2 regions of the Alteromonas sp. ABE4_545 genome follow, and region 2 is predicted to be linked to the other one. Evidence: predicted binding sites of a transcription regulator. Region 2 holds the regulator's gene; the other holds the start of a gene.
What was found. Region 2 encodes FNR, which switches genes on or off when oxygen is low (the NO sensors DNR and NnrR bind a similar motif). Its sites were predicted from a motif close to TTGATCTAGATCAA; they were not measured.
Positions count from the first base shown of each region.

Region 1: ccoG (cytochrome c oxidase accessory protein CcoG) is a predicted target of FNR. The motif match lies at 3,413-3,426, and genes of this name have one in related genera.

Region 1 is NZ_JBSWYY010000005.1:49,146-60,714, reverse strand. Features, by position in the region: gene ACXAH6_RS06650 (thiol:disulfide interchange protein DsbA/DsbL) at 1-228, opposite strand, end outside; gene ACXAH6_RS06645 (DUF6942 family protein) at 393-929, opposite strand; gene ACXAH6_RS06640 (serine/threonine protein kinase) at 929-1,909, opposite strand; gene ccoG (cytochrome c oxidase accessory protein CcoG) at 1,906-3,345, opposite strand; gene ACXAH6_RS06630 (hypothetical protein) at 3,566-3,940, shown strand; gene ACXAH6_RS06625 (DUF3016 domain-containing protein) at 4,088-4,612, shown strand; gene ACXAH6_RS06620 (acyl-CoA dehydrogenase family protein) at 4,681-6,441, opposite strand; gene ACXAH6_RS06615 (NUDIX domain-containing protein) at 6,570-7,172, opposite strand; gene ACXAH6_RS06610 (efflux RND transporter periplasmic adaptor subunit) at 7,230-8,291, shown strand; gene ACXAH6_RS06605 (efflux RND transporter permease subunit) at 8,295-11,402, shown strand; gene ACXAH6_RS06600 (sodium:solute symporter family transporter) at 11,514-11,569, opposite strand, start outside.
Region 2 is NZ_JBSWYY010000022.1:9,395-20,963, forward strand. Features, by position in the region: gene sseA (3-mercaptopyruvate sulfurtransferase) at 1-12, shown strand, start outside; gene cobB (Sir2 family NAD+-dependent deacetylase) at 9-731, shown strand; gene ACXAH6_RS16110 (LysE family translocator) at 756-1,382, shown strand; gene ACXAH6_RS16115 (glucosaminidase domain-containing protein) at 1,556-2,299, shown strand; gene ACXAH6_RS16120 (DUF2987 domain-containing protein) at 2,296-2,931, shown strand; gene rssA (patatin-like phospholipase RssA) at 2,970-3,881, opposite strand; gene ttcA (tRNA 2-thiocytidine(32) synthetase TtcA) at 3,886-4,830, opposite strand; gene uspE (universal stress protein UspE) at 4,916-5,839, opposite strand; gene fnr (fumarate/nitrate reduction transcriptional regulator Fnr) at 5,992-6,732, opposite strand; gene ACXAH6_RS16145 (sulfite exporter TauE/SafE family protein) at 6,760-7,428, opposite strand; gene ccoS (cbb3-type cytochrome oxidase assembly protein CcoS) at 7,425-7,619, opposite strand; gene ACXAH6_RS16155 (heavy metal translocating P-type ATPase) at 7,616-10,018, opposite strand; gene ACXAH6_RS16160 (FixH family protein) at 10,026-10,538, opposite strand; gene ccoP (cytochrome-c oxidase, cbb3-type subunit III) at 10,637-11,569, opposite strand, start outside.

The DNA.
Region 1 (11,569 bases), on a different contig from region 2:
GTTGAACTCAGCTTTGCCGCCTAATTTCTTTTTCAGCATTTCTACAAAAGGTTCGGTGCGGTAACAGTGCGGGCACCAGAACGAGAAAAACTCAGTCACTTCTGGTTTTGCACTCGCAGCTTCGTTCAGCACTGTATAGTGCGTTCCTTCTTCCCATTTTGTGTCTGCTGCACAAGCTTGTAACGGAAGTAATACTAGCAAGCCTAGCCAAACTACCAGTTTTTTCATAACAACCCATTCCCTAAATAGATAAAAATAAATCGCAAAAAGAGTAACACAGCCAATTTAACTCGCCTAGTCAGCGGCGACAAGTCACGCAAAATCATTGGTAAAGTGTTGGTGTATGTCGTATGCAGAGTTTAAGGGCTTTAGCTGAATGTAAGATGAAGCGCCTAACGACTGAGCAGTGTTGATGCATCAGGCCAGTATTCGTTAATCAGACCAACGAGAGTGTCTATTTTAATATTGGATAATTGGCGATAGTCAAAGTAAGGGCACACAATCACGCGCTTTTGCTGATTAATCGCAAAGTCGTCGTTTAACCAGAACAAGCTATTTGCAATGGGGAGTCCTTTGGCGTAGGTTTTTCCCATTACGATATGCAAACCCGGTTCTTCACAGGTAGGGGGAGAAAAACTCAATAGGGTATTGCTGTTCAATTGTAACAAGCTTGCGTCTCGCATAGCTTGCCAAGTAGAAAAGCCGGTTTTGAATGTAAACGTGTCGGGTAGGGCGAACAGAAGTTTGGCATACACATTAAATACTTTTCGCCAGCCATTGCCACAGGCATTACCCACAGCCGCCACTTCATTATCGACTAGCGGGCAAACTTCGCGGCCTTCGTGTGTGAAAGCGAAGTCAGGGCGGTTAGCGATGTATACGCGCAACCTCGCATTGGCATCGCCCAGTGCTAAGGGGGTGATATGCATTAAAAACCCGCAAACCCCAGCGTTAAAGGTGGCTCTTGTAGGGCCGCAAATTGCTCTTTTAATGCGAGAATTTGGTTTTCCCAATATTTATCGTCGGCAAACCAAGGAAAGGCGCGAGGAAATGCCGGGTCTTGCCAGCGTTGGGACAGCCAAGCCATGTAGTGCACCATTCGCATTGCACGTAGTGGCTCAATCAGCTTTAGCTCAGCTTCGTTAAAAGGCTGAAACTCTTCATAGGCTTCAATTAGCGTATCGAGTTGTAACTTCTGCTGTGCTCTATCGCCTGAGAGCATCATCCATAGATCTTGTATTGCCGGCCCCATACGGCTGTCGTCCAAGTCAACAAAGGTAGGGCCATCTCGCCAGAGAATGTTCCCTGCATGGCAGTCGCCGTGTAAGCGAATTGCGTCGGTGGTATGGTATTGGGCTTCGGCTTCTTTGATCACTAAATCTAAAATAGTAAAGAATGCTGTATGCAAATGAGCAGGGATCAGTTGTGTTTCGCTCAACACTTGTCGCGGTATGGTTAAATAACTTTCAGCAGACATAACCGGTCGATATGCAAAAGGTTTTGACTGCGCAACACGATGCATACGGCCAATGAAACGGCCCATCCATTCTAAGTGGTCGAGGTTATCGTTTTCAAACTGACGGCCACCCGCGGAAGGGAATAGGGCAAAGCGAAAACCTTCGTAGTCATGCAGGGTATTCCCGTGGATGGCGAGGGGTGCAACAACCGGAATTTCAGCATCTAGGAGTTCTTGAGAAAACTGATGCTCTTCGAGAATTTGTTCGTTAGACCAGCGTTGAGGTCGGTAGAACTTTACGACGTACCTTTGCCGCTCGTCATCCATAAATTGGTACACACGGTTTTCGTAACTGTTGAGGGCGAGTAAACCCGACTGCGGGTATATACCGATAGTTTCTAGCGCCTGAAGGATAGTGTCAGGCGCTAAACCAGCAAAAGAGAAATCTGTCATAGACGAGGATATAGGAACTTAGTTGACGCTTCTTGTTCAACTACTTTACCACTATCGTCGGTGGTTGACACTTGGAAGTAAATTTCAGTGACAGAATCTTTTAAATTATACGGGTCGGTGGCAACCGAAACGGGCAGGGTGAATACTTCGCCACCGTTCACCGTTACTGTTGTATTGCCGATAAAGCGATAGTCAGGTAACCCTTCCACCGTAATGGTATAAGTGTGAGTTTTCTGCGATTTATTCAGCACTTTCAAGGTATATACGTTTTCAATTAGCCCTTCGTTTGTCTCGCGGTAGAGCGAGTTTCTGTCACGAATAATATCGACCTCTAACGGAACCCGATACCAGATATTGGCAACGAGTAACCCGGTCATCACGAGCAAAACAATAAAGTAACCCACCAGTTTCGAGCGGAATATACGCGTGGTTTTACCGTTGAGTTCGTGTTCAGAGGTAAAGCGAATGAGGCCTTTGGGGTAGCGCATTTTCTCCATCACCCCATTACAGGCGTCGACACATGCACCACAGTTAATGCACTCGTACTGTAAGCCATTGCGAATATCGATGCCGGTGGGGCATACCTGCACGCATAGGTTGCAGTCGATACAATCGCCTAGCCCTTTTTCGGCTAGATCGTCGTGGGCTAATTTACGTGGGCGCGGGCCGCGTTGTTCCCCGCGATGGGGATCATACGTCACCGTGAAGGTGTCTTTGTCGAACATGACCGACTGAAAACGGGCATAAGGACACATGTGAGTACACATGATTTCGCGCATCCAACCAGCGTTGCCATAGGTGCAAAACGTAAAAAACAAAATAGTAAAGGCAGACCAAAAGCCGGCGTTAAAGGTGAAAAAGTCGAGGTAAAGTTGGTCGATTGGGGTGAAGTAGCCAGCAAAGGTTATCGAGGTTAACAACGCGACAGTGAGCCAAGCTATGTGTTTTAACGTTTTGCGCCAGAATTTGTCGAAGTCCATGGCGCGTTCATCGAGCTTCATGCGTTTGCTGCGGTTACCTTCTATTTTTTCTTCAAACCATACGTAGATATAGGTCCATGTGGTTTGGGGGCACATAAAACCACACCAAACCCGGCCAGCAAAAGTCGTAATAAAAAACAGCGCGAACGCACCAACAATAAAAATATAGGCTAGCAGGGTTAAGTCTTGGGGCCACAAGGTCAGGCTAAAAATAGTAAAGCGCTGTTCCACTAAGTCGAGTAACACGGCTTGTTCGCCTTGATATTGAATCCAAGGAATACACACAAAAAGAGCAATAAAGAAAAAACCGAAGAATCGACGGAAGGTTTCCAGTGGGCCTTTTACCGCACGAACATAAATACTGTTGCGGGTGCCATCCTGCTTGTCGTTAGGTGACTTTCTCGGTTTGTGTACTTTCACCGGTGTTACATTTTTTACCGGAACTTGCTCATTCATTGCTTACCCTTAAGCAGACTAAAATGATACTGCGCTTTCTAGTATAGCAACCAAGCCGGTTCAAGTATTAATATGGATCAATCAAATATCGAGCGCTTAGACCAAAGTGTAACGAGCCAGCCGTGCTAGGGTTTTGTATAACTGAGTATAAATACGAACCTTGAGGCTGAAAAAAAAGCCAACTACATTCTACACATAAGCTGATGATCATGTGGTGGGTATGTTTCGTTCTTTCGCTGTGATTGCTGAGATATTGCTGTTAGTTTTTTTATTGCAATCACCTTTTGTTCATTATTTTTTGGCAGATGTGCATCACACGCTGTCTAATGCCATGTTGGCCTTGTCTCAGTGGGCCGACAAGCGCGAACTGGAGCAAGTGAAATTGCAGTTGGCGTCGACAAAAGCGGCGATGCGGCCGTATCAAAAAGACTATGTAGACAGCATTTTTTCATCGCAAGACAACGTGCGTCATTTTCATCAAACCTATTGTGAAGGTGGCGACAAAAACCCGTTTGTTTATGGCGCTACTCTGCGCTTGGTGTGTAATCAAATTTCCCAGTCGGATATTTTATCCCCTCGTGAGGCAAATAATTAGGCGGAGAGTCATAGCATTCAGCTGGTTCAGCATTCGTTCAGTTAAGGTTGTGTAGAACTAAAGTGTAACTTTGGGTGTAATAATGTATATTTATTGAACTCAGACACTGGCATTGGGTCTGAATAAAAAAGATGGAAGAGGTGAATTATGCGTAAAATTTTATTACTTTCGGCACTGTCTGTTGCCTTATTCGCAGGTCAGACTCATGCCAAAGCGACAGTTGAAGTAGAATGGAAAGACTCGGCGTCTTATTCTGATGTTCGTCCTACGAGTGAAACCCGCTCCAGCTTTAAAAAGCGCGTGTTTGGTGAGCTTGAAAAATATATGGGTAAACTTGCTGAAGACTTACCTGACGGACAGACGCTCAGCTTGACCGTGACCAATTTAGATTTAGCCGGGCAGGTTTGGCCGTCATCTTTTGTCGGCATGGGCAGCGGTGCACAAGACGTACGTTTGATTAAGCGCGTGGATATTCCGCGTATCTCGTTTTCTTATATTTTGAAAGATGCCGATGGCAAAGAGCTCAAATCAGCAGAAGTGAAACTGAAAGATATGAGTTTTATGGAGCGCTCTCGCAATCAGTTTAATACGTCAGATTCGTTCCGCTTTGAAAAATCGATGCTAAAAGATTGGTTTGACGAAGAAATGGGTGATCAGCTAGCAAAGCTATAGTTGATTATTCAAAAGAAATTTAACGATCAAAAAAGGCGCTCAAGGCGCCTTTTTGTATACCGATTTTCTTATTGGTAATCGAATTCACTACCAGAAATAGCCAGTAAACTATCGCTGCCCGCCATCATTGCGGCCTTATGAGCCTCTTTACGCGGCAATATTCGCTGCATGTAGAAGTGACAGGTTTTTTGTTTACTGCTGGCGAGCGTCGCATTACTCGAACGCGAGCCTGCGTCGGCCAAGCTGTACCACAACACGCCAATTAACGAATACGCTGAGTAATTGAGGTAGTCACAAGCAGCGCCCGCTGCATCAGTTGGAGTGAGTGACAGGCAGGCATCAGAATCGGTCTTCCATTCATCGAGTAACGTTTGAGCTAGCGCCTGCTGTTCAGGTTGTTCTATTGCCGCGACTAATTCATTAAATACCTGATAAGTGGCGTTAAGCATTTCGCCGCCATCACGAGTGAGTTTACGACCAATCAAATCTAGTGCTTGGATACCATTAGTGCCTTCGTACAATTGTGCAATGCGTACGTCGCGCATCAGTTGCTCCATACCCCACTCACGAATAAAGCCGTGACCACCGTACACTTGCACGCCTAGGCTGGTCACTTCCAACCCCATGTCGGTCATAAAGGCCTTACAAATTGGGGTGAGGAATTGTAATACCTGTTCAGCGTGATTCTTGGTTTCGCCGTCAGATAGTTTTTCGATGTCCATGTACTTGGCGTAAACCAAGGATAATGCGCGAGACCCTTCAGTTAAGGCTTTTTGGGTGAGCAACATACGAGCGACATCGGGTTGATAAACGATGGCGTCGGCTTTGTCGTTGGGCTGTTGCACACCTTGTGGGGCACGAGATTGCAAGCGGTCTCTGGCGTATTCCAACGCGCCTTGGTAAGACGCTTCTGCTGCCCCCAGGCCTTGTAAGCCTACTTGAAAGCGCGCATCGTTCATCATGGTAAACATGCAAGCCAAACCTTGGTTTGCTTCACCGACTAACCAACCTGTTGCGCCGTCGTAGTTCATCACACACGTCGGGCTGGCTTTAATGCCCATTTTTTTCTCGATACTGCCAACCGACACGGCATTTAACTCACCCGGTTCGCCATTTTCATCAAGTAAAAACTTAGGTACAACAAATAAACTGATACCTTTCACCCCTTTGGGCGCATCAGGTAGACGAGCCAGTACCATATGAATGATGTTACTGCTCCAGTCTTGATCGCCACCGGTAATGAAGATCTTGTTACCGGTAATGGCGTAACTGCCATCTTCGTTGGGTTCTGCTTTGGTTGAAAGCAAGCTTAAATCAGTACCCGCATGAGGTTCTGTCAGGTTCATTGTGCCTGTCCACTCACCGGTGATCAGCTTACTGAGGTATTGCTGCTTGAGTTCGTCACTGGCGTGCTTGGTTACTGCCAATACCGCGCTTTCGGTTAGCATGGTGGTTAATCGCCAGCTCAAATTGGCAGAATTGAGCATTTCGTGTACCGGCACGGCCATGGTGTAGGGCAGTTCTTGGCCTTCGTATTCGGCACTACCTAACATGGCATTCCAACCGTTGGCGACATATTCCTGATAAGCGTCAGCGAAACCGGCTGGAGTGGAGACCTTACCATCTACCAGCTTACAACCTTCTTCGTCGCCTTCTCTGTTGAGAGGGGCAACAACGTCTTCTGCAAATTTCCCGCCTTGAGCCACAATTTCGTTGGCCAACTCAGCGTCAAAATCTCCTATTCCCAGCCCTGCATAATGGGCATCGAGATTTAACCAATCTTGAAATAAAAACTGAAACTCGGCCAAAGGCGCACGATAGTTAGGCATGACTTGTCTCTCTTTAGTTTTTCAAACGGGTGTTTGAAAATAAGTATACGCGTAATCAAAGTAAAGGCGAAGCACCTCTGTTATAAAAGTGTAGAGTTTTTTTAACGACTCGCTAACAGAAAGCGGGATTATTGCGCAGCGACAAAGCCGTCGCGTATTGGGATGAGGTTATCTTTATGCTCAAGGGCCTTGGCATCCAGTTCAAAAGGCAGGATTTTTTCAAAACTAGACACATTAGGGGCGGCCCATTCTGGCGCAGGAATGACATCATTAAAAGACGCCAAGTCAGAAGATTGTTGGCAACGAAACAGCGGAGTACCATCAGCCAATGTGCTGACTTGCTGTTGTACTTCCACATTCATCCCGGTTAATTGCCACGTGTGGCGATGAGCTGCGCATTGCGCTGATTCGCCGCTTTCCACGCTTCCTTGAGGCAAAACCAACTGGTTCGACGAAGTGTGACGCAGTAACAAAACTTTGTTGTCTATTTTTATCAAGCATGCCGCTGAGCCTGCTTGCATTGCATTGGTCCCACTTGTTCTACAGCTCGGCGCAGTGTGCTTTTCTGCTGTACAGGAAAAAAGCGTTAAAGCTGCGAAAAATACTGACAAGTGAAATTTGAATGGCATGGGATTAGGTACAATGTAATCAATAACAACAGGTGAATACGGCGTTGAACGCGGTGAATCACCGAACGATAAGAATAATAACAGCGGTCTTTTATCGCTCATAGTACTCGCAGCAATTTTATTGTGCTAGCCAGTACCCGATTTACAACAGGAAAGTTTATGTCACTCAAATCCCTTGTATCACCTATGGTGATAGGTGCAGTCGCGCTCGCCAGTTTTTTAGTTTATCTCAATGTTTCAGAAACGGAAGCCACCGACACAGCGCCTCAGCGCGCGACCCCCGTTATGGTGTATACCGTTGTAGAGAAAGATTTTCCTATCACTATTGAAGGTTTAGGTACCGCAAACGCCAATGAATCGGTCACGCTTACCGCGCAAGACACCGACGTGATCACTGCGATTAATTTCGACGATGGCGACGTTGTAAAAGCGGGGCAATTATTGGTTCAGCTTAACAATACTGAAGAATTAGCGAATATGACCGAGTTACAAGTTAACTTGGATGAAGCAACGCGCCAGTTACGTCGGATTAAAAACTTAGCCAAAGAAAGTGCGGCGTCTGAACAATTGCTAACAGAACAAGAAGCCGTAGTGAAAACACTGGAAGCGCAAGTAGAGGTGGCACAATCTCAACTCGATGATTTGCAAATTCGCGCGCCTTTTAGTGGTCAATTAGGTATTCGTCAGGTGAGTTTAGGGGCGCTGGTGCAACCGTCGACTACCATCACCACCTTAGATGACATCAGTCGGGTAAAAGTAGACTTCAGCGTTGCAGAAAATCACTTAGCGAGCCTAGCGGTTGGGCAAAAAGTGTCGGCTCGTTCAGTGGCTTACCCTGATCAGGTATTTGAAGGCAGTATTCGCACGTTAGGTTCCCGTATTGACCCCGTCACTCGTTCTGTATTGGTGCGTGCTGTCATTGACAACGACTCTGCACAGTTACGCCCTGGCATGTTGTTACAAATCACATTGGAAAAACAGGTACTGAAAACACTGGTGTTACCTGAAAAAGCGTTGGTTCCTCATGATGACAAACAGTTTGTTTACGTTGTTGAGGGGGACCATGTTGTCGAAAAAGAAGTAAAAATTGGTGAGCGTCGTCCGGGATGGGTGCAAATTGTTTCTGGTGTGAATGCCAATGATAAGGTGGTAACAGAAGGCACATTGCGAGTTCGCGATTTGTCAAAAGTGAATGTGCTGAACAACGAGCAAGAGGGCTAAAATATGTGGCTTTCAGACGTTTCAGTAAAGCGGCCGGTATTCGCGTCGGTCGTAAACTTACTTTTGTTGATTTTTGGGATTGTTGCAGTGTCTATGTTGTCGCTGCGAGAGTACCCAGATATCGACCCACCCATAGTGTCCATCTCCACCACTTACGATGGCGCATCGGCGAATATCGTCGAAACCCGAATCACTCAGTTACTAGAAGACCGTATCAGTGGTATTGAAGGAATTAAAAATATCACTTCGACCAGTCGCAACGGACGTTCGGATATCACCATTGAATTTAATTTAAGCCGCGATATCGACGCTGCGTCTAATGATGTGCGTGAACGGGTGAGTCGTGCGCTGAACAACTTACCTGATCAAGCTGATCCGCCTGAAGTGTCAAAGTCTAACTCAGATGAAGATGCCATTGTTTGGTACAACCTACGCAGTACCAATTTAGATACCATGGAGCTAACCGATTACGCTGAACGTTATTTGGTTGACCAACTCTCTATTGTTGATGGGGTCGCGCGAATTCGCTTAGGCGGCGGGCGAACTTATGCCATGAAAGTCTTTCTCGACCGCAATGCGATGGCTGCGCGAGGCATTACGGTTACAGACGTAGAAAATGTCATTCAGTCTGAAAACGTAGAGTTGCCCGCAGGCGAAGTGGAGTCTGAATCTCGAGACTTTGAAGTGCGCGTTGCACGCAGCTTCTTAACGCCGGATGATTTTGCCGCGCTAACGGTTGCCGTTGGCGACGATGGCTATCTGGTTCGTTTAGGCGAAATTGCCCATGTGGAATTGGCCGCCGAAGACGATGAAACCGAGTTCCGTGGCGATGGTGTGAACATGATTGGCTTAGGGGTAATTAAGCAGTCGAAAGCCAATACCCTTGATGTGGCAAAAGCCGCCAAGAAAGCTATAGAGCGCATAGAAACGTCTTTACCAGATAATATTTTTATTGTGCCAAGTTACGACTCATCAGTGTTTATCGAAGAGTCGATCAATGAGGTGTACAACACGCTGGGTATTGCCATGTTGATGGTGGTGATCGTGATTTACTTGTTTCTGGGTAATATTCGCGCCACCCTTATTCCGGCCTTAACTGTACCTGTTTCGTTGGTGGCAGCGTTTATTGTGATGTACGCGCTGAATTTCTCAATTAACCTACTCACATTGCTCGCCATGGTGTTGGCGATTGGGCTGGTGGTTGACGATGCCATTGTGGTGCTAGAAAACATTTATCGTCGTATCGAAATGGGCGAGCGTCCCATTCTTGCCGCCTATCGTGGAACACGAGAAGTGGGGTTCGCGGTTATTGCGACAACCCTAGTTTTGATTGCGGTGTTTGTGCCTTTGGCATTTCTCGATGGCAATATAGGCCGGTTATTTACCGAATTCGCCTTGGCTATTGCCGCGGCAGTGGCTTTCTCAAGTTTTACCGCACTTACCTTATCTCCTATGTTGGGGTCGTTGATCTTGAAAAAGCGCGAGCGTGCATCGGGTTTTGGCAGCTGGATGGACCGCAACTTTAGCGTGCTTGAAGGTAAGTACTTCAACAGTTTAAGTAAGAGTATTCATCAACCTCTCGTGGTTATTGCTTTGTTGGCCATGGCGATCTTCGCCATTTATCAGCTCTATCAGAACATCCCCAGTGAACTTGTGCCGAAAGAAGATCGAGGTAACTTCTTTATTATTATGCAGTCGCAAGAAGGCGCGAGTTTTGAAAGCAACACAGAAAACCTGCGGAAAATAGAAGCAGTACTGATGCCTTATCGTGAGTCGGGCGAGGCCAGTCGTGTATTGGTTCGTTCACCTGGTTTTGGCGGCAATGCAGGTATTGCTATTATAGGTGCTGCGCCTTGGGATGAACGTGAGCGCAGTACGTTTGCGTTAATGGATGAGATTACCGCTCAGCTTTCTGATATTCCTGATGTACGCGCTTTTGGGGTGATGCGCTCTGGCATTGGCGGCGGTGGTTTAGGTCGCCCCGTGCAATTTGTGTTGAAAGGCGATACTTACGAAAACCTCGTCGCTTGGCGTGATACGCTGATGGAGAAGGCTGCAGAGAATCCGAATTTGATCCGGCTCGACTCAGACTACAAGGAAACGTCGCCGCAGCTTTTGGTGAATATCGACAGGGATCGCGCGGCTGACTTGGGTGTATCTATTAGTGATATCGGCCGTACGTTGGAAACCATGCTGGGCCAGCGTCGCGTGTCGACCTATCTGGATCGCGGTGAAGAGTACGATGTGATCATGGAAGGGATTGAATCGGATTTTCGCAGCCCGAGCAGTATCGACAACCTCTACGTACGCTCTGATCGCACCGGTGAACTCATTCCAATGGATAACTTGCTCACTGTGACGGAGCAGGCCACATCGGCACGCCTGAATCGGTATAACCGCATGCGGGCGATAACGATTTCTGCCAACTTGGCAGACGGCTACACCTTAGGTGAAGCCTTGGCATATCTAGAGGATATTGTGCATACGGAACTGCCCGAGAGTGCGACTATTGATTATAAAGGCGAAAGCCAACTTTATCAGGAGTCAGGTAGTTCATTTATCTTTGTGTTCTTATTAGCGCTCGCGATCACTTATTTGATATTGGCGGCGCAGTTTGAAAGCTGGATTCACCCATTGGTGATCATGTTAACCGTGCCACTAGCCCTTGTTGGCGCTTTTATTGGCTTGTACCTCGCCGGCATGACCATCAATATCTACAGCCAAATTGGCTTAGTGATGTTGATTGGTTTGGCGGCGAAGAACGGTATATTGATTGTCGAGTTTGCCAACCAACTTCGCGATGATGGAATGGACTTCGAGCAAGCCTTGAAGCAAGCGGCCTCACTGCGTTTACGGCCCATTGTTATGACCGCTTTTACCACGGTATTTAGCTCGATCCCGCTGGTGGTTGCCGCTGGTCCGGGGTCAGAAAGTCGAATGGCGATTGGTATGGTGATTTTCGCTGGGGTATTGGTGTCTACTTTCTTAACTTTGTATATCGTCCCTACGGCATACTATTGGTTAGCACGCCACACAGGGTCGCCACTAAAACGTACTCAAGAAGTTGATACTCTCGATGCGAGTACGCCTTATCACAAAGGCGAAGGCTGATTGCCTGTTGTGTAGAGCTTAGAGCTTGTTGAAATAGAAAAATGCCTGTCATTTCTTTGGAAAGACAGGCATTTTTTGTATTAATTAGCGTGTTGCGTGTAGGGCTAGGTGTTATGACAACACGCTAGGCAACGCAATACAGAACGATGTCAGTACGACACTCCAAC
Region 2 (11,569 bases):
TCGGCATCATGAATACCTTACCGCGTATAGTGATACTCACTGGAGCTGGTATTTCCGCTGAGTCGGGGTTAAAAACCTTTCGAGACAACGACGGATTATGGGAAAACCATCGTGTGGAAGACGTTGCTACACCGGATGCGTTTTCGGAAAATCCGTCGTTAGTTTATCGTTTTTACAATTTGCGCCGTCAGCAATTACAACAAGACAGCGTGAAGCCAAACGCGGCGCATGTCGCGCTTGCTGAGTTAGAAGCACTGTGGGGAGATAGACTCACGTTAGTTACTCAAAACGTCGACAACCTTCATGAAGCCAGTGGGAGCCAGCGAGTTTTTCACATGCATGGTGAATTATTGTCAGCACAGTGTTGTACCAGCGGTGATCGTTTTGCGTGGTACGACGATTTTTCTGCAACCACGCCTTGCCCATGTTGTACACCACCACAGCAGATTCGCCCCGATATTGTTTGGTTCGGTGAAATGCCCCTGTATATGAACGATATTTTATTAGCGCTCAGCAAAGCAGATATCTTTATTGCTATTGGTACGTCGGGACAGGTGTATCCTGCGGCCAATTTTGTACAAGTGGCTTTTGATAGCGGTGCACATACGGTTGAGTTAAACTTAACACCCAGCCAGCGCCACGACGTCTTTAATGAGTCGGTTGAAGGATTGGCTTCTGAAATAGTGCCTCAATATGTAGAAGCACTGAAACACACATATTTGCAAGGTTAGAGAGTCGATAACGTGAGCCAATCCATGCCGTATTTAAGTGATTTTATTACCATAGCGCTAGTGCATCTAGTTGCTGTTGCCAGCCCCGGCCCCGATTTTGCCGTAGTGGTAAGGCACAGTGTAGCCTATGGTCGTCGCATTGCGATTATCACCAGTATTGGCGTTGGTCTTGGCATATTATTACACGTAGCGTATTCGTTGATTGGTTTAAGTGTGGTGATTAAAACAACGCCGTGGTTATACCAAACAATCAGCTATTTAGCCGCAGCCTATCTTATTTATCTTGCGTACGGCGCTTTGAGAAGCGGCCCTTCGAGTGCGTCACCAATGGAAGGAGTAGAAGCTGCCAAAAATGCTATTAGTGACAAAAAAGCCCTATGGGTGGGTTTTTTAACTAACGGGTTAAACCCGAAAGCAACCTTGTTTTTCCTATCACTTTTCACGGCAATCATAGATATCAACACGCCAATGGTAATCAAAGCGGGTTATGGTTTGTATCTAGCGTTTGCAACGGGTTTGTGGTTTGTATTTTTATCTTATCTACTGAGCACTTCAAAAGTGGCTTCGCTTATTGGAACTAAAGGCTACTGGTTAGACAGAGCCATGGGCGTTATGCTTATCGCATTGGCGGTGCGCTTGGTCACACTGTGAGCGATCTTTACGCAACGATTGGCGTATTGATAAGCCTAAACTAAGCAATTTCTATTTTGACAGCTACAGTTAATGCATGACTCATAACTTGCCTTTTTGCTGTACAACTAAATTGAGCGTGGTGAATGCACAAAAGAGAAACGACTAAAATTGTATTAATTCTGCTAATTGTCATGGCGTTAATTATATCTTTGGCATGGGTTAGCACCGACAAAACTCCCGATATTATTGATGTTCCCATTTCAGAGGAAGCGCATAAGCCGGTTCCAGACTTCGCAGCTATTAAAGACATCACCGAAAAGAAAAAAGCGTTCTTTTCTTATCTTCAGCCAGAGGTTGATAAACAAAACGAATATTTACTGACATTACGCCATTATTTGCAAACGGTGCAGCGCCAAGTAAAAAATGGCCAAATGCTGACCGAAGATGATCTAGACCGCATCGATTGGTTACGCGATGAATATCGGGTAAAAGAAGAAGCTGATTTAGAAACCGCATTAACAACTTTGTTAATGCGCGTTGATATTTTGCCTCACGAGCTAGTACTGATGCAGGCTGCTAATGAATCGGCGTGGGGGGCTTCGCGGTTCGCACAGGAAGGTTTCAACTTTTTTGGGCTATGGTGCTACCGCCAAGGCTGTGGTTTTGTGCCGTCTCGACGCAATAAAAATGCCAGCCATGAAGTGGCGAAATTTGATAATGTGTCTAAAGCCACATACACCTATATGCGCAATTTAAACCGACATAACGCGTATAGAGAGTTACGCCAGATTCGTGCGTCTTTACGCCGTAATCAAATGCCAATTACTGGCTTGGCCTTGTCTGAAGGCTTAATGAGTTACTCGGAGCGCGGGGCGGCTTATGTAGAAGAGCTACAAGACATGATGCGATTTAATCAGGAGTACATTACGGAATGAAAGGCGTATGGATGCTTAGCGCAGTGTTAGCCACAATGAGTGTGGCTCACGCTGAAACGTTAGACCTTGAATACAAAACGTTTTACAGCCATGTCAAAAAGCTCGATAGCGAAGATATGCCAGACCTACAGTTTGCATTTGGTTTTCTTCGAGTGGGAGAGAGCCGGTTGTGTAAAATTAATCGCGCTGAAATTGTGACTTCAAAGCAAACTCTGCCGTTGAATGTGACGACAGAAAGTCGCTTCAGCGTGCCGTCAGATAAAATACTGAAGATGGCTGAAGCTCATGTTCTTGTGGAGTTAGATGAGCCCGCTAATGTGTGTGATATGTCGGTGCAAATCGAAACAAAGCCTCAAGCGCTAAAGCAGGCATATTCTCATGAGGAATTAGTACAGATTGAAGAGCAGTACAAAGCCTTTTTCGATGAAATGGGCGGGTTTTTGTCATTTATGATGCCTGATGTAGTGGGGCTGCAAATTCACTTTACAAATCATTCTCTCAACACCGCACTTACTGATAATTTGCGTATTGAAGACGGTGTTTTATCGCTAACAGACGACTGGCTGGCTACGGGGCAAGCGTTGTCGTTACCCGAGACTCCCTTTCGCATCACGGCAGTCGTAGAAAAGTAGTGAAGGTGTGTGCGTAAGTCACGCAATAAAAAGCCAGCTTATTCTGCTGGCTCTCTTTCATAAAGTAATTGGTATTCAATTTGTTTGGCTAATCGTTCAACCGTTTCTTTACCCGTTTTGCACATTTCTTCAGCGCGATGAAACTCCATCAAACCCACGTCGGTAAGCTGCGGTTCAAATAGAAGATCGGGTGGCTCACCTGCCAACCTTGAGCGCGTAACCCGTGCTTGAAGAATTTCGAGCGAATTACTCATCACACTCAAAATGCCGGGAGCTTGGCGCTTTTCCGATTTGTCTTCTGGCGTAAACCATTGACGTACAACATCTTGTCCTCGCTTGAGAAAGTGCTCGGCCTTTTCGTTGGTTTCTTCGTGCTCTACGGCTTGTTTCGCCAGTCGAATAGGGCGTGAATCAGCGTTGAGATTAATGGCGATCACAAAATCTGCCCCCAGCTGACGGCATAAATTTACCGGCACAGGGTTAACCACGGCACCGTCAACCAACCACCTGTCGCCATGGGCGATAGGCGAGAATAATGCTGGTATGGCGCAAGACGCTTGTATTGAAGTGCCCACTTCGCCCTTGTTGAATACCACCTCACGGCCCGTGTATAAATCGGTCGCGACACAGGAAAAGGGCTTTTGCATTTCTTCAAAGGTCGGTGCGCAAAACTCATCTTTGAGTTTATCGAATACTTTCTGGCCACTGGCTAAGCCGCCTCTTCGAATTCCCACACCCATCAAAGATAAAACTTGCCACTCGGTAAGTGAACAGGCCCATTCTTTTAACTCTGGTAATTTGCCAGACGCATAGGCAGCGCCGACATATGCGCCAATGGAACAGCCCGCTACAACGTCAATTTGTATGCCTAATTCTTCTAACGCTTCAATGATGCCAATATGCGCCCATCCACGAGAAGCGCCAGAGCCTAGCGCAATACCGATCTTCATACCGTTACTTATCCGTTAAGTTGATGATCTCAATAGAGTCCTCAGTGTCTACGGTTTTTATCTCGGGTGCAAGATCTGGTGCGTCGAAACCAATATCACCATCTTCGACTGGCGTATCACTGCGTTGTACTGCTTTAAAGTCGAATAACTTACTGTCGGCCAAATGGGAAGGCGCAACGTTTTGTATTGCTCTAAACATAGACTCGATACGCCCAGGGAAACGGCGATGCCAGTCTTGAAGCATATGCTTAATGTTTTGGCGTTGTAGGTTTTCTTGTGAGCCGCATAGGTTACAAGGAATGATCGGAAAATCACTGATGGCAGAATACTTTTCGATGTCTTTTTCTGCGCAATAGGCTAATGGACGAATGACAATGTGCTTGCCATCATCGCTCACTAGTTTAGGCGGCATAGATTTTAGCTTGCCACCATGGAACATATTTAAGAATAAGGTCTCTAGCATGTCGTCACGATGATGGCCCAAGGCAATTTTGGTTGCGCCTAGTTCAGTGGCCGTGCGATAGAGTATGCCACGACGTAAGCGAGAGCACAGAGAACACGTGGTTTTCCCTTCTGGGATTTTGTCTTTAACGATAGAGTAGGTGTCTTCTTCGACAATTTTGTATTCAATGCCCAAAGAAGCTAAATATTCCGGCAGAATGTGTTCGGGAAAGCCAGGCTGCTTTTGGTCGAGGTTAACCGCAACAATATCAAAATGAATGGGGGCAATTTTGCGTAAAAACAACAAGATATCCAGCATGGTATAACTGTCTTTACCACCAGACAAACACACCATCACTTTGTCTTGATCTTCAATCATGCCGAAATCTTCGATGGCTTTACCTACGTTACGACGAAGACGTTTTTGGAGCTTATTGAAGCTGTATTTTTGTTTACTTTGTGATGCGGCACTGGCGTCAGTTGCCGAGGTATTGACCTGGTGACTCATAATAGATATCGGGCTTGCCTATAAAAGGCCGGCATTATATCTGAAAATCACCATGGGTTTCACTAATAACATGCACCACGCCAAATTAGCCCTGAATCGGCGACACAAATCCGTCGGGCTTGATTGCCAATACATCACAATTCAACGAATCGATAACATGCTCAGCAGTATTGCCGATGAGTGCAGCAGATAGCCCCACACGGCCTACGGTACCGATAATTACTAATTCAGCATCGATTGTCTCAGCGACTAGTGGCACTACTTTTTCGGGTAACCCTTCGCGAACATGACATTGATCTAACGGGAGCGAATAACGTTTCGCATGCAGTTCCATCTCTTCTAAATGGTGATTTTTCACCGAGTCATTGTAGCTCACGGGGTCAAATTCCGGTACTTCTATTGCTATGTTGAGTGGAGTGCCTGGGTAGCTATTAACCAAGTGCACGTGGCCACTTAGTAACTCGGCATAATCTTTGGCGATCACCGTAATCTTGTCGTTTAGCTGGGCGTGCTCTCGGTCTTCCGTGCCGACGTTTACCGCAGCGATAATGTTGCCATTGTCTGGCCAATCATGTTCGTTAACCAGTAATACAGGAACAGGGCATTTGCGTAGTAAATGCCAATCGGTTGGTGTAAATATCACCGATTTAAAGTCGTCGTGAGCCTTGGTTGCTTTAACTACAACATCGCTTTCATGTTGTAGCGCAGCTTTAATAATTGCTTCGTAAGGTCGGTTGTTCCATTCAACAACTACCTCTATTTTCGCGCTAGTTTGGCTTTGCAGATAACTATTGAGCCATGATTTTCTGTCGGCAACAACGGCTGCACGCATTGCTTCACGTTCTTCAATCGACAACATGGTTGTCATATCGTACGAAAAGTCATATACGGTCATAAACGCTGTTATGGACGCATTGGTTTTTTCAGATAACTCTAGTGCGCGAGAGAGCGCGGGCTGGGAATCGGAATCTGGGTCGATGACGACAAGTAGCGCGTTATAGTTAATCATATCAAACACCAAACAGTTCGTTTACGTAATGTAAGTGTAGGCGTTTTTAAGCGGATTACTAAATAAACTAGTTGTTCTAGATCAAGCGAATAGGGGATTTAAAGCACATTAAATTCGGAGTTTAATGTGCTTATGATACGGGCCTTAGAGGCTTAGCAAGGAATGCTGGTGGTTGGAATATCCATGCTGTGGAGTTTGTCATCCATTGCATCAAAATCGAGAATTGTGATCAGTTTACCTTCAACCTTGATAATGCCTTCTTTTTGAAAGCGAGTCAGCAAGCGAGAAATGGTTTCTACCGTCAGCCCTAGGTAATTGCCAATCTCGTTGCGCGTCATACTCAAATTAAATTGTTTTGACGAAAAACCGCGCTCTTCAAACCGCTTGGATAAGTGGGCGAGAAAATAAATTAAGCGTTCTTCGGCGGTACGCTTGTTAAGTAGCATCATTAAATCGTGGTCATGTTTAATTTCTGCACTCATAAAGCTCATGATCTGATGTCGCAACTTAGGGAATTGTACCGACATTTTGTCTAGGGTTTCGTAAGGTAATTCGCACACCATCGCGGTCTCTAACGCTTGGGTAAAGCTCTGGTGGGCGTTTTCTCGCAAGGCATCAAAGCCAATAATATCGCCGGGGAAATGGAACCCGATGATTTGCTCTTCACCATCGGCATCACTTACGAATGATTTAAAGGAACCCGCTCTCACTGCGTAAAGAGAGGTAAATTTGTCACCGGCTTCCACTAGTTTGTCGTTTTTATGTAATGGCTTTTTACGTTCGATAATATCATCGAGCGACTCAATTTCGGTTTTGTTTAACGACACAGGTAGACAGAGGTGGCTGAAACTACAGCTCTGACAGTGAATAGAAAATTCGGTATTCTTAGCCATAACAATCTTTATAGTCCTTTGGAGACCTTAGTTGATACTATTGATCGCCAAATAAATCAAGTATAAGCCGTAGTTTATCAGAACAAGCGCGATGAGTCTGCGAGTAATTTTATGCTTATACCAACGAGAGAGTGAATGTGCGCCAACATGCATTAAGAGTAGGCTAGGCAGTGTCCCTAAACCAAACGCCAACATCGTTACAGCACCATTAAGCATACTACCAGATGCAAGGCTCCAGGTTAAACTTGAGTACACTAAACCACAAGGCAACCAACCCCAAATAAACCCATAGGGAAAGGCATACAGTGGGGTTTTAAAGGGAACAAAGCGTTTGGAAAAAGGGTGTATTCGCTGCCACAGCAAAGCACCGATCTGCTCCAATCGGCGTAAGCCCATAAACCATTGCCCCAAATAGGCACCCATTAAGACTAGCATGGTGCCGCTTACCACGCTTAAAACAGGCAATGCAAAAATATGCGATGTACTCGCCATTTGTCCGAGTAAACCGGTTAACGCACCGGCGAGGGTATAGCTGACAATGCGTCCTGCATTGTAGGCGAGCGCATAAGGCAACGTTGACCTTTGTTTGGGAACAGCCGCAGACATAGCCACCACAATGCCGCCACACATTCCCAAACAGTGTACGCCGCCTGCCATACCGACTAACAAGGCCGCGAAAAAGTGAAGGTCATTCATTTATTGTTGAGCTTTTGACGTTCTTGGGCGAGCTTTTTCTCTTCAGGAGGAAGATCATCATCAAACAAAATACTGTATCCCTGACGCTCTAAGTCTTCGAATTGCTCAGACTTAACGGCCCAAAAAAATACCCCAATAGCAATGGCAACAATAATAATCGCCAATGGGATCAGCACATAAATAATGCTCATGTTGACTCCTGTTTTAGCAATCGCGCAGAGTTGTATACCACAATGATACTACTCAACGACATGCCAATTACCGCCATCCAAGGCGTGAGAATACCCAATATCGCAAAGGGCAAAATTATCACGTTATAACCTACTGCCCACAGAATATTTTGTCGGATCTTCTGCTTCGTTTGCTTAGCAATGCTGAGTAACTCGGCAACCAGGGTTAATTGTGGATTAAGTAGCACGATATCGGCGGCATTTTTGGCGACATCAGTAGCGTTACCTACCGCGATAGACACATCGGCAGCGGCCATTACTGGCGCGTCATTAATACCGTCTCCCATCATCAGAATACGGCGGCCTTTAGCTTGTAATGCCTGAATATGTGTATATTTGTCTTCGGGCTTTTGTTCAAATTCAAAGTCTTGCAGTGACAACTGATCCGCCACATGGGCGACTTGGGCCTTGGCATCGCCACTTAATAGTAGCAGCCGATAATGGCTTAATCGCGACAACAATGTTTTAGTTTCTGGCTTGATCACATCTCTTACATCGAATGCTGCTACAAGTTGCTCATTACAGGTGAGGAACACGTTAGCGAGCGGAAATTGCTCATGGTTAGTTGCTTTAGTGTAAGTGCGCGAACCGATTTGCCAGTGTTTACCTTGCCATGTTGCCCCAATACCTCCGCCGGCGGTCACGTTAAAATGAGACAGGTTTAACACAGGGAAGTCTGCGCCAGTAAACGCGCGAGCAATGGGGTGTTCTGAGCGACTCTCTAAGTTCGCTGCTATGGATAATATATCGCTGTGTGAATAAGTGTCATCGGCTATCCATTGCTGTGCAATGACAAACTTTCCTTCGGTTAACGTACCTGTTTTATCCAACGCGATGATATTAACACGTGTTAACGTTTCTAATGCTTGGGCATTTTTGATTAACACGCCTTTTTTGTTGAGCTTTGCCATTGCACAAATCAATGCAGTGGGTGTGGCTAGCCCCAAGGCACAAGGGCATGTTGCTACTAATACGGCAATCATAATCCAAAATGCATGGTCGTTGCCGAGGGCCCACCAAAACCCAAATGACCCAAACGCGATCAACAAAACTGCCAACACAAAATACCGTGAAAATGTATCTGCCAGCTGAGCAATACGGGGCTTTTCAGCCATTGCCAATGTTTGTAAGCGCAAGATCTGGCTGACCAATGCATGTTTGAGCGTTGCGGTGACTTTTACAGTTAAGGTATTTGTTTGATTTATTGTGCCTCCGTAAACCTTCGCGTGTTTGCTTTTATTCACCGGAGCGAATTCGCCAGTTAACATTGATTCGTCAACCAGAGCTTCACCTTCTTCTATGACACCGTCGACAGGAATGGTTTCACCTGGCTTAACCACAACAATGTCACCTTCGCGCAATTGTTTAGCTAAGCACGGTGTTAATTGGCCGTCATCACCGATACGCAGGGCTGAAACAGGAACGTAATGCGTTAAATTTGCAGATATTTCCGTTGCCTTATGCCGTGCACGATGCTCAAGAAACCGGCTCAATAGTAACAAAAAGATAAACATACAAATCGATTCAAAGTAAACGTCATTTGCGTGTAATAGGGTTGCTTTAATACCTGCAAAATAAGTGGCAAATATCGCAATAGTAATGGGCACATCCATATTGACCGTTTTCGCTTGCAAGGCTTTTAATGCACCCAAATAAAACTGACTGCCTGAATAAAAAACAACGGGTGTCGTGAGTACCAGTGCAACCCAGAAAAAGTAATCTTTGGTTTCAGGTGCAATATTGCCAAAGAGGTCGAAGTACAAACCAGCCATTAACATCATGACTTGCATGGTCATCAAGCCAGCTAAACCGAGTTTTTTAAGCAAATGTTGGTGTTCGTTCTGAAATGACGCTTCATGTTGATCGGGCTGAAAGGGCTGAGCGTCGTAACCAATTTTTTTTAACTGGTTGAGAATTTGGCTCAGTGTGACTTGTGATTTTTCCCACGTGACGGCGGCGCGCCGCTGGGCAACATTCACCGAAACCTGAACAATACCTCGCACTTTTGCGAGCTGTTTTTCTATCAGCCACCCACAGGCGGCGCAGGTTATGCCTTCTAAAGTCAGTTGTATTTGGGCGTGTGAGCCTTGTTCATAAACAAACTCTTCCTGTAGTGCAGGTTCGTCATAAAGCGCTAATGTCGCCAGTGTTTTATCGAGTTCGTCATCGCCTTTGGCTGCGGGTGATGTGCGGAATTGGTAATAGTCTTCAAGCCCGTTGGCAACAATTGACTCGGCAACGGCCTGACACCCTGGACAACACAACTGTCGAGGGGCGCCCAGTATTTCTGTAAAAAACGGTGAATCGTCTTCACAGGGAAGCCCACAATGATAACAGGCGTTGGCAAAATCTTTGGTCATAAACGGGCTAGGGAACTAACGCAAATGGGCCGGAATAGGGCAATGTTTGATTTTTTTGAATTTTCCACGCCTCGTCGAAAGGGGTAAGGGTAATTAACCATTTACCGCTCAAATCGGCTTCGGTGAAAGCGCGATAAATCCCCTTGGCATCGCGGGACAATAACACTTCTACGTCTCGTGATTTCAGGGTGACATGATAAAAACTCAATTTCATCGCGGTACCGTCTTTTGGCACGCCGGAGTCAAATTGCAATGCAATAGCGCCATTATCGATAGTCAGTGAGGTTTGAATATTGCGTCTTTTCGCTTCTTCTATCCGGTCGATACTCATGTTGATCGCCTTGCCTTCTTTGTAGTAGTCATCAACGACCAAACTGTGTTCAGTGTGTGTGGCAAGGTAAAAAAGCACGTAGCCCATAATTAATGTGGCGAACGGTACGGCGATAAGAAACCACGGCCAAAATTGTTTGTACCAAGGTGTAGAAGCGTCAATATTACCCATAGCAGGAATACTCATCATTTTCAGACTAGCTACCTTAACAGAAAGGTAGGGCTTATTATTGATTTTACACAAAAAAGCCCCGTAAAAACGAGGCTTTTAACCATTATTAAACGGCGTTAATGAGACAAGCTGTACACGTATGTTGCGACTACGTGTATCTTGTCGTCGCCCAAGGTCTTTTTGAATGAAGGCATCACGCCATTTCTACCATAGGTGAGTGTTTCGGTGACGGCGCGTTCGCTAGCACCGTACAACCAAATGTTGTCTGTTAGATTAGGCGCTCCCAACATCTGGTTGCCTTTTCCGTCCATACCATGACAGGCTGCACATACCATAAACCGAGCTTTGCCTGCTTCAGCTAAACTTTGGTCAACCCCTTCGCGCCCACTTAAACTTAATACATACGCTACGGTTTCTTTGATGCCTTGTTCACCCATTGCGGCAATCCATGCGGGCATTGCGGCTTGGCGTCCAAGTGTGAGGGTTTCTTTAATTTTGGCACCAGAGCCGCCGTATAACCAATCGTCGTCTGTGAGGTTAGGGAAGCCGCCGTTTTGGCCTCGCGCATCTGAGCCGTGACATTGGGCACAATTTTGAATAAACAAACGCTGGCCTACTTGTACGGCTTCTTCGTTATTCGCGAGTTCTTCGACTGGTACTTTTGCGTATTCAGCAAAGATTGGGTCGTATTTTTCGGCCGCAAAGTCTAATTCACGGTCGTATTTCACAATCATTCCTTGCTCTTTTGCATCAATACGCGCTTGTGCAGACTCTTCCAGTGATAATACGCCTTGGTTTGAACTCTTCCAACCTAGTATGCCCTGGTAGCTACCAAGCCCAGGGAACAGAGCAAGGTAGATAAAACCCCAGACGATTACAACGTAGAATAAAATCGTCCACCAACGAGGAAGTGGGTTGTTGAGTTCCTCGATGCCATCAAATTCATGGCCCATTGATTCGCCTTCCGGCACTCCGGTGTGGTTGGCCAAACACCAACGCAACAAGAAATAGCAGCCAATGATACTGCCTAAAGTGATCACAGTGATCCA